2 regions of the Arthrobacter sp. D1-29 genome follow, and region 1 is predicted to be linked to the other one. Evidence: riboswitches for the same ligand, from Rfam matches in the RefSeq annotation. Region 1 holds a riboswitch; the other holds the start of a gene.
The links. Region 1 has a riboswitch for thiamine pyrophosphate ahead of M1E17_RS21805 (ECF transporter S component). Riboswitches for the same ligand answer to the same signal wherever they lie in the genome.

Region 2: it holds a riboswitch for thiamine pyrophosphate, as region 1 does, so the genes downstream of both, thiO (glycine oxidase ThiO) here and M1E17_RS21805 (ECF transporter S component) in region 1, are expected to answer to the same signal.

Annotation. Positions count from the first base shown of each region.
Region 1 covers NZ_CP096383.1:4,777,196-4,782,248, forward strand. Annotated here, with positions in the region: gene M1E17_RS21795 (energy-coupling factor transporter transmembrane component T family protein) at 1-39, opposite strand, end outside; gene M1E17_RS21800 (ABC transporter ATP-binding protein) at 36-1,667, opposite strand; gene M1E17_RS21805 (ECF transporter S component) at 1,667-2,317, opposite strand; TPP riboswitch at 2,385-2,526, opposite strand; gene M1E17_RS21810 (heme-degrading domain-containing protein) at 2,584-3,126, shown strand; gene M1E17_RS21815 (hypothetical protein) at 3,489-3,764, shown strand; gene M1E17_RS21820 (hypothetical protein) at 3,876-4,151, shown strand; gene M1E17_RS21825 (DUF2975 domain-containing protein) at 4,257-4,751, shown strand; gene M1E17_RS21830 (helix-turn-helix domain-containing protein) at 4,751-4,996, shown strand; gene M1E17_RS21835 (GDSL-type esterase/lipase family protein) at 4,983-5,053, opposite strand, start outside.
Region 2 covers NZ_CP096383.1:3,601,120-3,606,172, reverse strand. Annotated here, with positions in the region: gene M1E17_RS16195 (DEAD/DEAH box helicase) at 1-429, opposite strand, end outside; gene M1E17_RS16190 (RNB domain-containing ribonuclease) at 761-2,272, opposite strand; gene thiE (thiamine phosphate synthase) at 2,412-3,212, opposite strand; TPP riboswitch at 3,240-3,358, shown strand; gene thiO (glycine oxidase ThiO) at 3,350-4,684, shown strand; gene thiS (sulfur carrier protein ThiS) at 4,681-4,917, shown strand; gene M1E17_RS16170 (thiazole synthase) at 4,922-5,053, shown strand, end outside.

The DNA of each region.
Region 1 (5,053 bases):
GAGAGCGTGGTTGCCGCGGAGGTTCAGGGCTGTCCTCATGCGGCACCCGCTTCCAGCCGGGCGTCTCCTTGGGAGGCGGGGCCAAGCTGCAATTCAGTGCCGCCCAGGACCGCGCTGAACTCCTGGTCATGGGTCACGGAGACAACCGCCGTTCCCGCGTCCAGCAGCTCGGAAAGGAAGGAGGCCAGCTCAGCCCAGGTGTTGGCGTCCTGGCCGAAGGTTGGCTCGTCCAGCACCAGGACCTTGGGGTGGGCTGCCAGCACCGTGGCCACGGAGAGGCGCCGCTTTTCACCGCCGGAAAGGGTGTAAGGGTTGGCCTCGACGAGGTGGGTCAGGCGCAGCCGTTGGATCAGGTCGTCGACGCGCTCCTCGCCGTGTCCCAGATGGCGGGGACCAAACATCAACTCGTCAAGGACGCGCCCGGTGACGAACTGGTGCTCGGGCTCCTGGAACACGGTGCCCACCCGGGAAATCAGCTGGTTGGCCTTCCATCGGAAAGGATCGATACCCGCGCCGCGGCTCAGGTCCACGGTTGCCGAAACTTTTCCGCGGACCGGCGCCAACAGCCCCGCGAGTGTGAGCGCGAAGGTGGATTTCCCGGAGCCGTTGGGGCCGGTCACCGTCAGCGCGCGCCCCTCGCGGACCTGCGCGGAAATCCCCTCCTGCACCGGCACAGGCGCAATGGTCGTGAAGCCGCGGCGGCGGGGCCGTTCGCGGGACACTGCCAGTTCCTCGGCGGCCAGCAGAAGTCCGCCCGAACCCGGCGAACTGCGGGCCCGGGTGGCAGGGACGTAGCCCGGCACCCAGACGCCGGCGCCGGCCAGCATGTCCCGGGCATCTGCAAGCACCTGGTCCGGAGGGCCGTCAAGCAGGACTGCAGACGCCGAGTCAGAGCCCGGCTGCAGCACCACAATCCTGTCCACCAGGTCTTTCCAGACGGAGACGCGGTGCTCCACCACCACCAGTGTGGCGCCGGTCTTATCCAGGCAGCGGCCCACGGCGTCGCGGACCTCCAGCACCCCGTTAGGATCCAGGTTAGCCGTCGGTTCATCCAGCAGGATCAGCCCTGGCCGCATGGCCAGAATGCCGGCCAGCGCGAGGCGCTGCTTCTGCCCGCCGGACAGGGCCGACGTCGGGTGGTCCAGCGGCAGCCCGCCGGCACCCTGTCCGGCGGCAGCCTGTCCGGCAGCACTCTGTCCGGCAGAACCCTGTCCGCCTGAATTCTGCCTGGAGCCGGCGCTGCGGAGCCCCACGTCCTCAAGTGCTTCATTGACCCGCCGCCAGATCTCTTCCCGGGGCACTGCCAGGTTCTCGGCACCAAAGGCGACGTCGTCACCAAGCCGCGAGAGCACCACCTGCGTTTCCGGATCCTGCTGCATAAGCCCGGCCCGGCCTCGCCGCTCCCGCGGAGCCGAACCGTCAATGAGCAGCGAACCGGTTTCGTCGGCGTCGTCCTCTTCATCCCCCAGCACACCGGCAAGGGCGTGCAGGAGTGTGGATTTCCCCGCTCCTGAGGGGCCCAGGAGCAGCACCCGCTCGCCCGGGCCGATCTCCAGATCGAGTCCCCGGACGGCGGGTGTGGAGCGGCCGGCATGCCGCCAGCCCCAGCCCCGGGCGGAAACTGAAGCGGGCCGCGCAGCAGAAGCGCCGGCGTCGGGAGGTGTCATCAGTTGAAGACGCGCTCCGAAGCGGCCTTGCGGGAAGCGAAGGAGCTGAGGACGCCGGTCTTGGCCAGGCCGCGGGTGGCGATCCAGGACAGGGCGCCGGCGATGATGGCACCGGAGAGAGTGCAGAACAGGATGTAGGCCAGCTTGTCACCGGCCTCATAGGCGATGTTCCAGCCCCACGGCATAAAGGAGTCGTTGAGGCCGCAGAAGAGCCCGGCAGCGGCACCGGCCAGCAGCGCAGCGATGAGGTTGAACTTCTGGTGCAGGAACGACTTGAACTTGAAATTGCCGTAGACCAGCAGGAAGAACACCAGTTCGGCGCCCAGGCCCTGCAGGAGTCCGGAGATCAGCACGGTGGCGCCGTACTGCGATCCCATGATGAGCTCGCCCGTGGCGGCCACGGTTTCGCAGAAGATGGCAGCGCCCGGCTTGCGGATTATCAGCATGCCCAGTACCGCCGGGATCATCCAGCCGCCGGCGATCAGGCCGGTCAGCGGCGGGTAGACGGCGTTCATGGGGGCGGAGACGATTCCGGCGCCCTGGGACCAGGCCCAGAAGATCACGCCGCCGGCGATGGCGATGAGGGCGGCCACCACGATGTCCACCACACGCCAGGAGTTGCCGGTCTTCTTGATTGTTGCAGTTGTCATAATGGTCCTCCTGAGGAACAGGAGGGGAAAGTGCACCCCGGCGCGCGGCATCGGCCGCCCTGCCGGACACTTCGAGAACTCGACTCCCTTGCGCCGGTACTAACCGGATCAGGTTCGAGGGTCTGCGGCTGTCCGCACTCTCAGCGCCCACCTGCGGTTCCCTGGCAAAGCCAGTGATGCCCGACGGCGGCGCTCCCCTGTCGTAAATAAATCTGCCCTTGTGGGCGTGGTCCAGTTTACACCGCGAGAGGGGTAGATTGTGGGCCATGACTGCCGAACCCTCCCCTGTGACGACGTTTGATCCGGACTCTGCCGTGAGCCAGCCGGAAGGGTCGCTTGAAGCCTTGATTGCCCGGATCGAGGCAGAGATCAGCGAGCTGCAGTTCCCGCATTTCACCAAGGACGATGCCCTCAACCTCGGACTGCTCCTGGTGGAACTGGGCAAAGGCCGTCGGTTGCCCATTGCCATCGATATCACCAAGGGTGAGCAGGTCCTTTTCCACGTGGCCCTGGACGGGGCCACACCTGATAACGAACATTGGATCCGGGCGAAGCAGCGCACGGCCGCCCGCTATGAGATGCCGTCCCTGCTGGTGGGGCTCCGCGGACGGCGGGGCGGCGGCCGGGTGGAGGACGAGGGCTGGTTCGACGAGTCCCGGTACGCCCCGCACGGCGGCTCCTTCCCGCTGTACGTGGCGGGTGTGGGCGCGGTAGCCACGGTCACAGTGTCCGGGTTGCCCCAGCAGCAGGACCACGACCTGGTGGTCGAGGCGCTGCGGGAAATCCTGGCGTCGATGCAGGCGAGGTAGCTTCGGGGCACTTCCGGATTCCTAATATCATTCATGCCGGCGCCACTCCAACGAAGATGGCAGCACCAACAACGAACGTCATACGGCGACGCATGAATCCCCCTTCAGTGTCCGTGCCAACAGCCTGGCGGCAGGCACATACGGGGCTGCGTCCTGAAGGGCGTGGCATCAAGCCGCGCCCCCAGGATCGAGGCGGCCTTTGTCAGACCCCTCCTCCATACTCTCCATAGGATCGCGAACACCTGTCAACGACGTAAAACCGCAGGCCACGGGCAGGACGCATTGGAACGTAATACGAATATATGTTCTAGGATTCCTCTATGGGATCCTGAGCAAACGGGAATTGGGAGAGTGCATAAGCCGTGACAGTTACAGCTGATGAAACAGCCGTGGACATCGCCGTTGATGTCAGGTTCAACCTTGCAGGCAAGCCCCTGGCCGTGCGGTACCAAGGCGATGTCTGGCCGGTGGCAGGCACGCCCACGCAGTGGTTTGGTGGCAGCGATAGCCCCGAAAAGGTCGAGTACTGGCGTGCCCAAGTGTGTCTCGGATCAAGCTCTGCCGTCCGCATTTTCACCCTGCGCCGCGAACACCTTTCCAGGCAGTGGTTCCTGGAGTCCATAGCCGAGAGCTGTTAGGCCCCGGTGAGATCCGGCTGGCCGCCAATTAGCGACCAGACGTGGGCCGCGATCAGAACGGAATTCACCCTGCCTTCCCTGGACCAGGTCCAGCGCAGGCTCTCTGAGCTCATGGAGGATCCCGAACCCGTGATGCAGCAGCTGGTCCGCGTTTTCATTGGGGAGGGCACTTACTGCCCGGGATTCCAGTTCCTCGCCGGCGGCCTTGTCCACCCCACTGTCCTGGACCTTTTTCAGCGAGCCATGGCCTTGAAGATTCCCCACAATCACTTCACCCTATGGATGGTCTCCCCTTCGCCCGCCCTCGCAGGGGCCCGCCCCGTTGAGCTTCTGGAAACCCGGCCTCCGGCCTTGTTCAGGGCGCTGGAAGCGTTAGGCCGGAAGTAGGCGCAGCTCTCGGTCGCGAATAGCGAAAGCGTGATTACAAAAGGGTGCGTGATCTACCGAATATCGATAGACTTTCATTGTTACTCGATATTGAAGGAGATCCCGATGGGAAAACTGACCATCCTCGTGCTGCGCATTGTCCTCGCCGTGGCGCTCGCCGGCTCGCTGTTCGTGCAGGTAAGGATGGTGCCGCTGCTGGCCGTTGACCTGGAGGAGGCCGGAGCGGATTTGGTCGGCGTTCGGATTCCACTCCTCGCCATTGTGGTGCTGGGCATCATGACCGTCCAGGTCACCCTTGTTTGCGTGTGGCGCCTGCTGACCATGGTGCGGCGGGGGACAGTGTTCTCCCATGGTGCTTTCCGCTACGTCGACATCATTTTTGGAGCCGTCGCGGCGGCATCCGTCCTGGTGTTCGGGATTGCCGTCCTTCTCGCCCCGGGGGACGCGGCGCCGGGCATCGTTCTGCTGATCTGCGGGGCCTCCCTGCTGATTGCGGGCGCGGCCCTCATCGTCCTGGTGCTCCGCACTCTGCTCGCCCAGGCGGTGGCCCGGGACGTGGAGGCACAGCACCTGCGGACAGAGCTGGACGAGGTCATCTGATGCCCATCATCGTGGATATTGATGTGATGCTCGCTAAACGCAAAATGTCCGTTGGTGTGCTGGCGGAACGGGTTGGGATCACGCCCGCCAACTTAGCGGTGCTCAAGAACGGCCGGGCCAAGGCAGTGCGCTTTACAACTCTGGAGGCACTGTGCGAGGTTCTCTCCTGCCAGCCCGGAGACCTGCTCCGCTGGGAGCCCGATGACCAGCGGCAGCCGGCAGACCAGCTTGTCAGCGGGCAATGACCCTGGATTCAACGGAGTAACCCTGAAGACCCGCGACGGCGGCAACCGCCCGGGCGA
Region 2 (5,053 bases), 1.2 Mb from region 1:
ATTGCGCTTGCGCGAGGCATTCTGCAGGTCATTGGCTACCTGGACGGCCAGCTCACGGGTGGGCACGATGACCAGGGCCTGCGGCGCGCCGGGTACGGCGAGCTTGTCGAATCCGGCGTCGTCCGGTCCCACCACGCGCTGCAGCGCGGGGATGCCGAAGCCCAGCGTTTTGCCGGTGCCTGTCTTGGCCTGGCCGATGATGTCGTGGCCTGAGAGGGCAACCGGAAGTGTCATGGCCTGGATGGGGAACGGATGCGTGATCCCGGCATCGGCCAGGGACTCGACGATGTCCGCCCGGACGTTGTAGTCCGCGAAGGATTTCTCCTCGATTTCGTGCGGCTTCTCATCGGAGATGATGGTTTCTTCCGGCTCAAGGATCTCAAGGCCGGAATCGTCGATCAGAAGCTGGTGGGTATGCAATTCACTCACGGGGGAGTTTCCTTATTCATTTGGGCGTTGGCGCCGACTGCTCAACGGGCCGGCCAACAAGGCCGATCCGGAGCACGCTCAGCGCGCAAGCAAATCCAGTGGAAGCCGATCGCGGGCTATCTAAATGCTGGCACTGGTGACCAACGGGTGTATCTCAAGATCGCGTAGGGGCGGGCTTGTTGAATTCAAAATCAAACGAAATCAACGACCGGGCATCCATATCTACTTCTTCAGTCTAGCCGTACGGAACTCGAATGCTGGCCTTGGCACCCATCGTGGCGTTCACACCACGCACAAAGCGGGGATGCTGGGAGGCTTGGCGGTAATAGTTTTACCCCACCAGTTCGAAGTGGACTTCCCTGCTGGCAATGTCCGAGGAGATCAGCCGGACCCTGACTTTTGTGCCCGATTCGAGGTCGCCGCCGCACCGGGCCGTCACAGCGGGTTCTGCGATCTGGATGATCCCGGAGGCGCCGTTCCCGTTCTTTCCGTTGCCGTTGCGGCCGTTACCGTTGCCGGCGGAGTCGTTGCCGTTGCGGTCGTTGCCGTTGCGGGGCTTGGATCCGGAGATCACAATGGCATCGAATTCCTGGCCGACGTGGTTGACCAGCAGGGCGGCCTCCACCGTGTCCAACGCCATGCGCTCCATCCGCGAAGCCAACTGGTCGGACCCCGCCATGATGACCGGCAGGGACGGCAGTGCCTCCCGTGCCCAGTCCGGCACAGGCCTTCCGTTGCTCAGGGCTTCGCAGATCACCAGGACAAAGCGGTCGATCAGCCGCCGCAGCGGAGCGGTGGTGTGGGCATACGCCGCTCCGATGGCGGCCTGGATGGCGTCTTCCGGAACGTTGCCGTCGAACGCCGTATAGCTGGCGCCGCGGAAGAGCATGCCCGCAGAATGCAGGATTGCAAGCTGTCGCGGCTCCATAGGGTCCAGGGTGCGGAGGAATTCGCCGTAGGTGATTTCTCCATCCCAGGGCCTTCCCAACGCTTCCGTCTGGAGTTTGAAATGGTTCAGGGAGCGCTCATCCGGGGCCGCCATGGTGCGCAGGATGCCCACCTTCCCTTCGAGCATCAGAGCGGCGGCGGCCATTCCTGTCATGAGGGAAATCTGGGCGTTCCAATCCTCCACGGGAAGCTGCGGCGCAGCGGCAATCCGGTAGCCGCCGTCGGGCAACTGCACGATTTCCTGCTCCGGCATGTTCAGGCTCGCTCCGCCGCGCATGCGCTCCAACTCAACCCGCTTGAGACCCACTTCCTTGAGGAGCCGCAGGACGGGGGAGGCCGTTCCGGCGTCGATCTCCGCCTGGGCGCCTTTGTAGCTGAGCTTGGCGCGGCTGCGCATCCGGGCCCGGCGCAAACCCACCGAAACCACGTTAGCCGCGTCATCGAGCTCGAAGTCCCACACGAAGGCCGCACACAGTTGGCCCGCGAGGAGGCTGCCGGCCTGTTCGCTGATGATCTCCGGGTGCAGCGGAATCCGGCCGTCCGGGGCGTAGAACGTTTGCCCCCGACGGCGGGTTTCGGCATCCAGGGGTCCGCCCGGGATCACAAAGGCAGGGACATCGGCAATCGCATACAGGACCCGGTAGCCATCGCCGGCGCGCTCGATGAACAGTGCCTGGTCAAGGTCCGTGGACGACTCCGGGTCAACGGTCAGGAACTCAACGTCGGTCAGGTCAACTGCCGGCAGCTCCAGTGCCGCCACTGCCGCCTCCGCGTCCCGCACAGCTTCCTCGGGGTAGGGCCCAGGCAATTCCAGCTCGGTCCGCAGCGCGCTCAGGGCCTCCGCGAGGGCGTTTGTCAGCTCGTGGACGTTGGGAGCCAGGCGATGATGTGACACGAAATTCAGGTTAGCCCGATTTTGGCCTGGAGTGCACGCAGCGGGCCCTCAACGCGCCCGCATCGTTGTGGAGGAGTAGCCAGCCGGCGGGCATGGCGCTGACGCTCCGCCAGCCAAGCCGGCAGGGTTGAAGCAGGGCTCAGGACGCCCCGGCCTGCAATGCCTGAATCATGGCGGCCGCAGCCTCAGCGGGGTCCGGGGCCTCGGTGATGGCCCGGACCACCACCACCCTGCTGGCGCCAGCTTCGACTACCTGCTCAATGTTGCCCAGGTCAATGCCGCCGATGGCGAACCACGGGACTGCCTGGGCGCCGGGGACCGAGCCTGCTTCGCTGACGGCGCGCGCTGCATAGGACACAAGGTCCAGGCCGACGGCGGCCCTGCCGGGTTTGGTGGGAGTGGCCCAGACGGGTCCAACGCAGAAATAATCAAGCCCGGCCGCAAGGGCGCCTTCGGTGCCTGCCCGCGGGACTGCCTTGTTCGCGGCGGTCCCAGCGCTGATGGCGGCGTCGATCTGCCCGGTGCTGTGGGTGGACAGGCCTATGACCCGGTCCCCGAGGAGCAGGCGTGCGGATGCCAGCGGGAGGTCCTTCTGGCCGACATGGAAAACGGGGGCTTCGGAGAGCAGGGCGACGTCGGCACGGTCGTTGACTGCCCACAGCCGGCCGTGGCGCCGGGCCGCCGCTTTCAGTACTTCCAGGAGTTCCAGTTCCTCCGCCGCCTCGATGGACTTGTCGCGAAGCTGGATGATGTCCACGCCGCCGGAAAAGGCCGCATCCACAAAGTCGCCGAAATCGCCCTTCTCCCGGCGTGCGTCCGTGCACAGGTACAGCCGCGCGCTGCTGAAGCTGCCGGTGATGTCTGCGGCGGGTGCGGTGTCTGGTGCGGTGGAGATGGGGCTGCTGTTGGAGGCCGTGCTGTTGGAAAGGGCGGTATTCATGGAAACCAGCGTAGTTCCTCTAAACTGGCCTGGTACTGCGGGAGCCCGCGGCAGCTGTCATAAAGCGCCGGGCTGAGAGGGCGTCAGAGCCGACCGCTTGACCTGATCCGGCTAATACCGGCGTAGGGAAGGAAACCATGATCCCCCCATCCCGGAATGCGCGGGGCCCCGCCCCGACTGCAGCCGCGGCTGTTTTGCGTGCAGATGTTGCAGTGATCGGTGGCGGAGTCATAGGCCACGGCATCGCGTGGGAAGCGAGGCGCTCCGGCCGGTCCGTGGTGGTCATCGACGATGCCCCCGGTGCGGGGGCCAGCTGGGCGGCCGCAGGCATGCTGGCGCCTGTAAGCGAACTGCACTACCAGGAGGAGGACCTCCTGGAGCTGATGCTTGAGTCGTCAGCTCTGTGGCCCGCCTTTGCGGCCGACCTCGCCCGGCTGGCGGCACTGGATCCGGGCTACCTGCCGACGCCGACCATCGCCGTCGGGGCGGATGCGGCGGACCGCCGGGCCCTGATGGACCTCCGGACGGTCCAGCAGGCCAGCGGACTGCAGGTGGAACCGCTCACCATCCGGGAGGCGCGGACCCGGGAGGCCTTCCTTAGTCCGGCCATCTCCTGCGCACTGGACATCCCCGCCGACCACCAGGTCGATCCGCGGAAGCTCCTGGCGTGCCTGCGGCTTGCCCTGGCTAAACACCAGCCAGGTTCCGGAACCGCCGTCGAAGGTGCCGGCGAAGGGTTCGCCGTCGCCCAAAGGGCCACATCGCTCCTCTGGGAGGACGGCAAGGTCAGCGGCGTGCTGCTGACAGACGGCGGCAAGGTGCTGGCCGGCGAAACCGTGGTGGCGAACGGGCTGCAGGCAGCGTCCCTGTCTGGCCTGCCGCACGGCCTGCGCCTGCCTCTTCGGCCGGTGTACGGAGACATCCTCAGGCTTGCCGTCCCCCCGCATGTCCGGCCGCTGGTTACATCCACCATCCGCGGACTGGTACGGGGAGTGCCCGTGTACATCGTCCCGCGCCAGGATGGAACAGTGGTGATCGGGGCAACCCAGCGCGAGGATTCCCTGTCCGATGCCGGGGATGGCGCTGTGTCCGCCGGCGGCGTGTACCAGCTGCTGCGTGATGCCCAGGTCCTGGTCCCGGCGGTGGCAGAGCTGGAGCTTGTGGAAATAACAGCGAGGGCGCGCCCGGCGACACCGGACAATGCTCCGCTGCTGGGCCGGGTCAACGTTCCGGGAAGCGCAGAACACGTTGCCGGGCTGATCATCGCCACCGGCTTCTTCCGTCACGGCGTACTCCTCGCCCCCGCCGCTGCCGTGATCTGCCGGAACCTGATGGACGGCACGCCGGATCCGCGCTGGCTGCCCTTCAGCCCGGCCAGGTTTTCCGCGCTCGTTTCCGTTGCCGCGCCTGTTCATGCGGATGCCGCGATCGGCCCAGAAGCTGCCATCGACCCAGAAAAGGAATCAGTATGAACATCACCCTCAATGGTTTGCATCACGCCGTGTCCGACGGCGCATCCATAACCACCCTTGTCAGCCAAATCACCGGCCGGCCGCTGGCAGCTGACGGCCAGGCGACTGACGGCAAGAAGCTCGGCGTGGCCGTGGCACACAATTCCGAAGTAGTACCCCGAAGCCAGTGGTACGTCACGGCGCTCGCCGACGGTGACGACGTGGAACTGGTCACAGCAGTCCAGGGAGGCTGACACCATGACCGAAACCAGCAGCATCAGCACGCTAAACGAGCCAGGGCAGGCGGACAGACTGATCATCGACGGCGTCGCGCTGGGATCCCGCCTCATCATGGGAACCGGCGGCGCGCCCAGCCTGGACGGGCTTGGC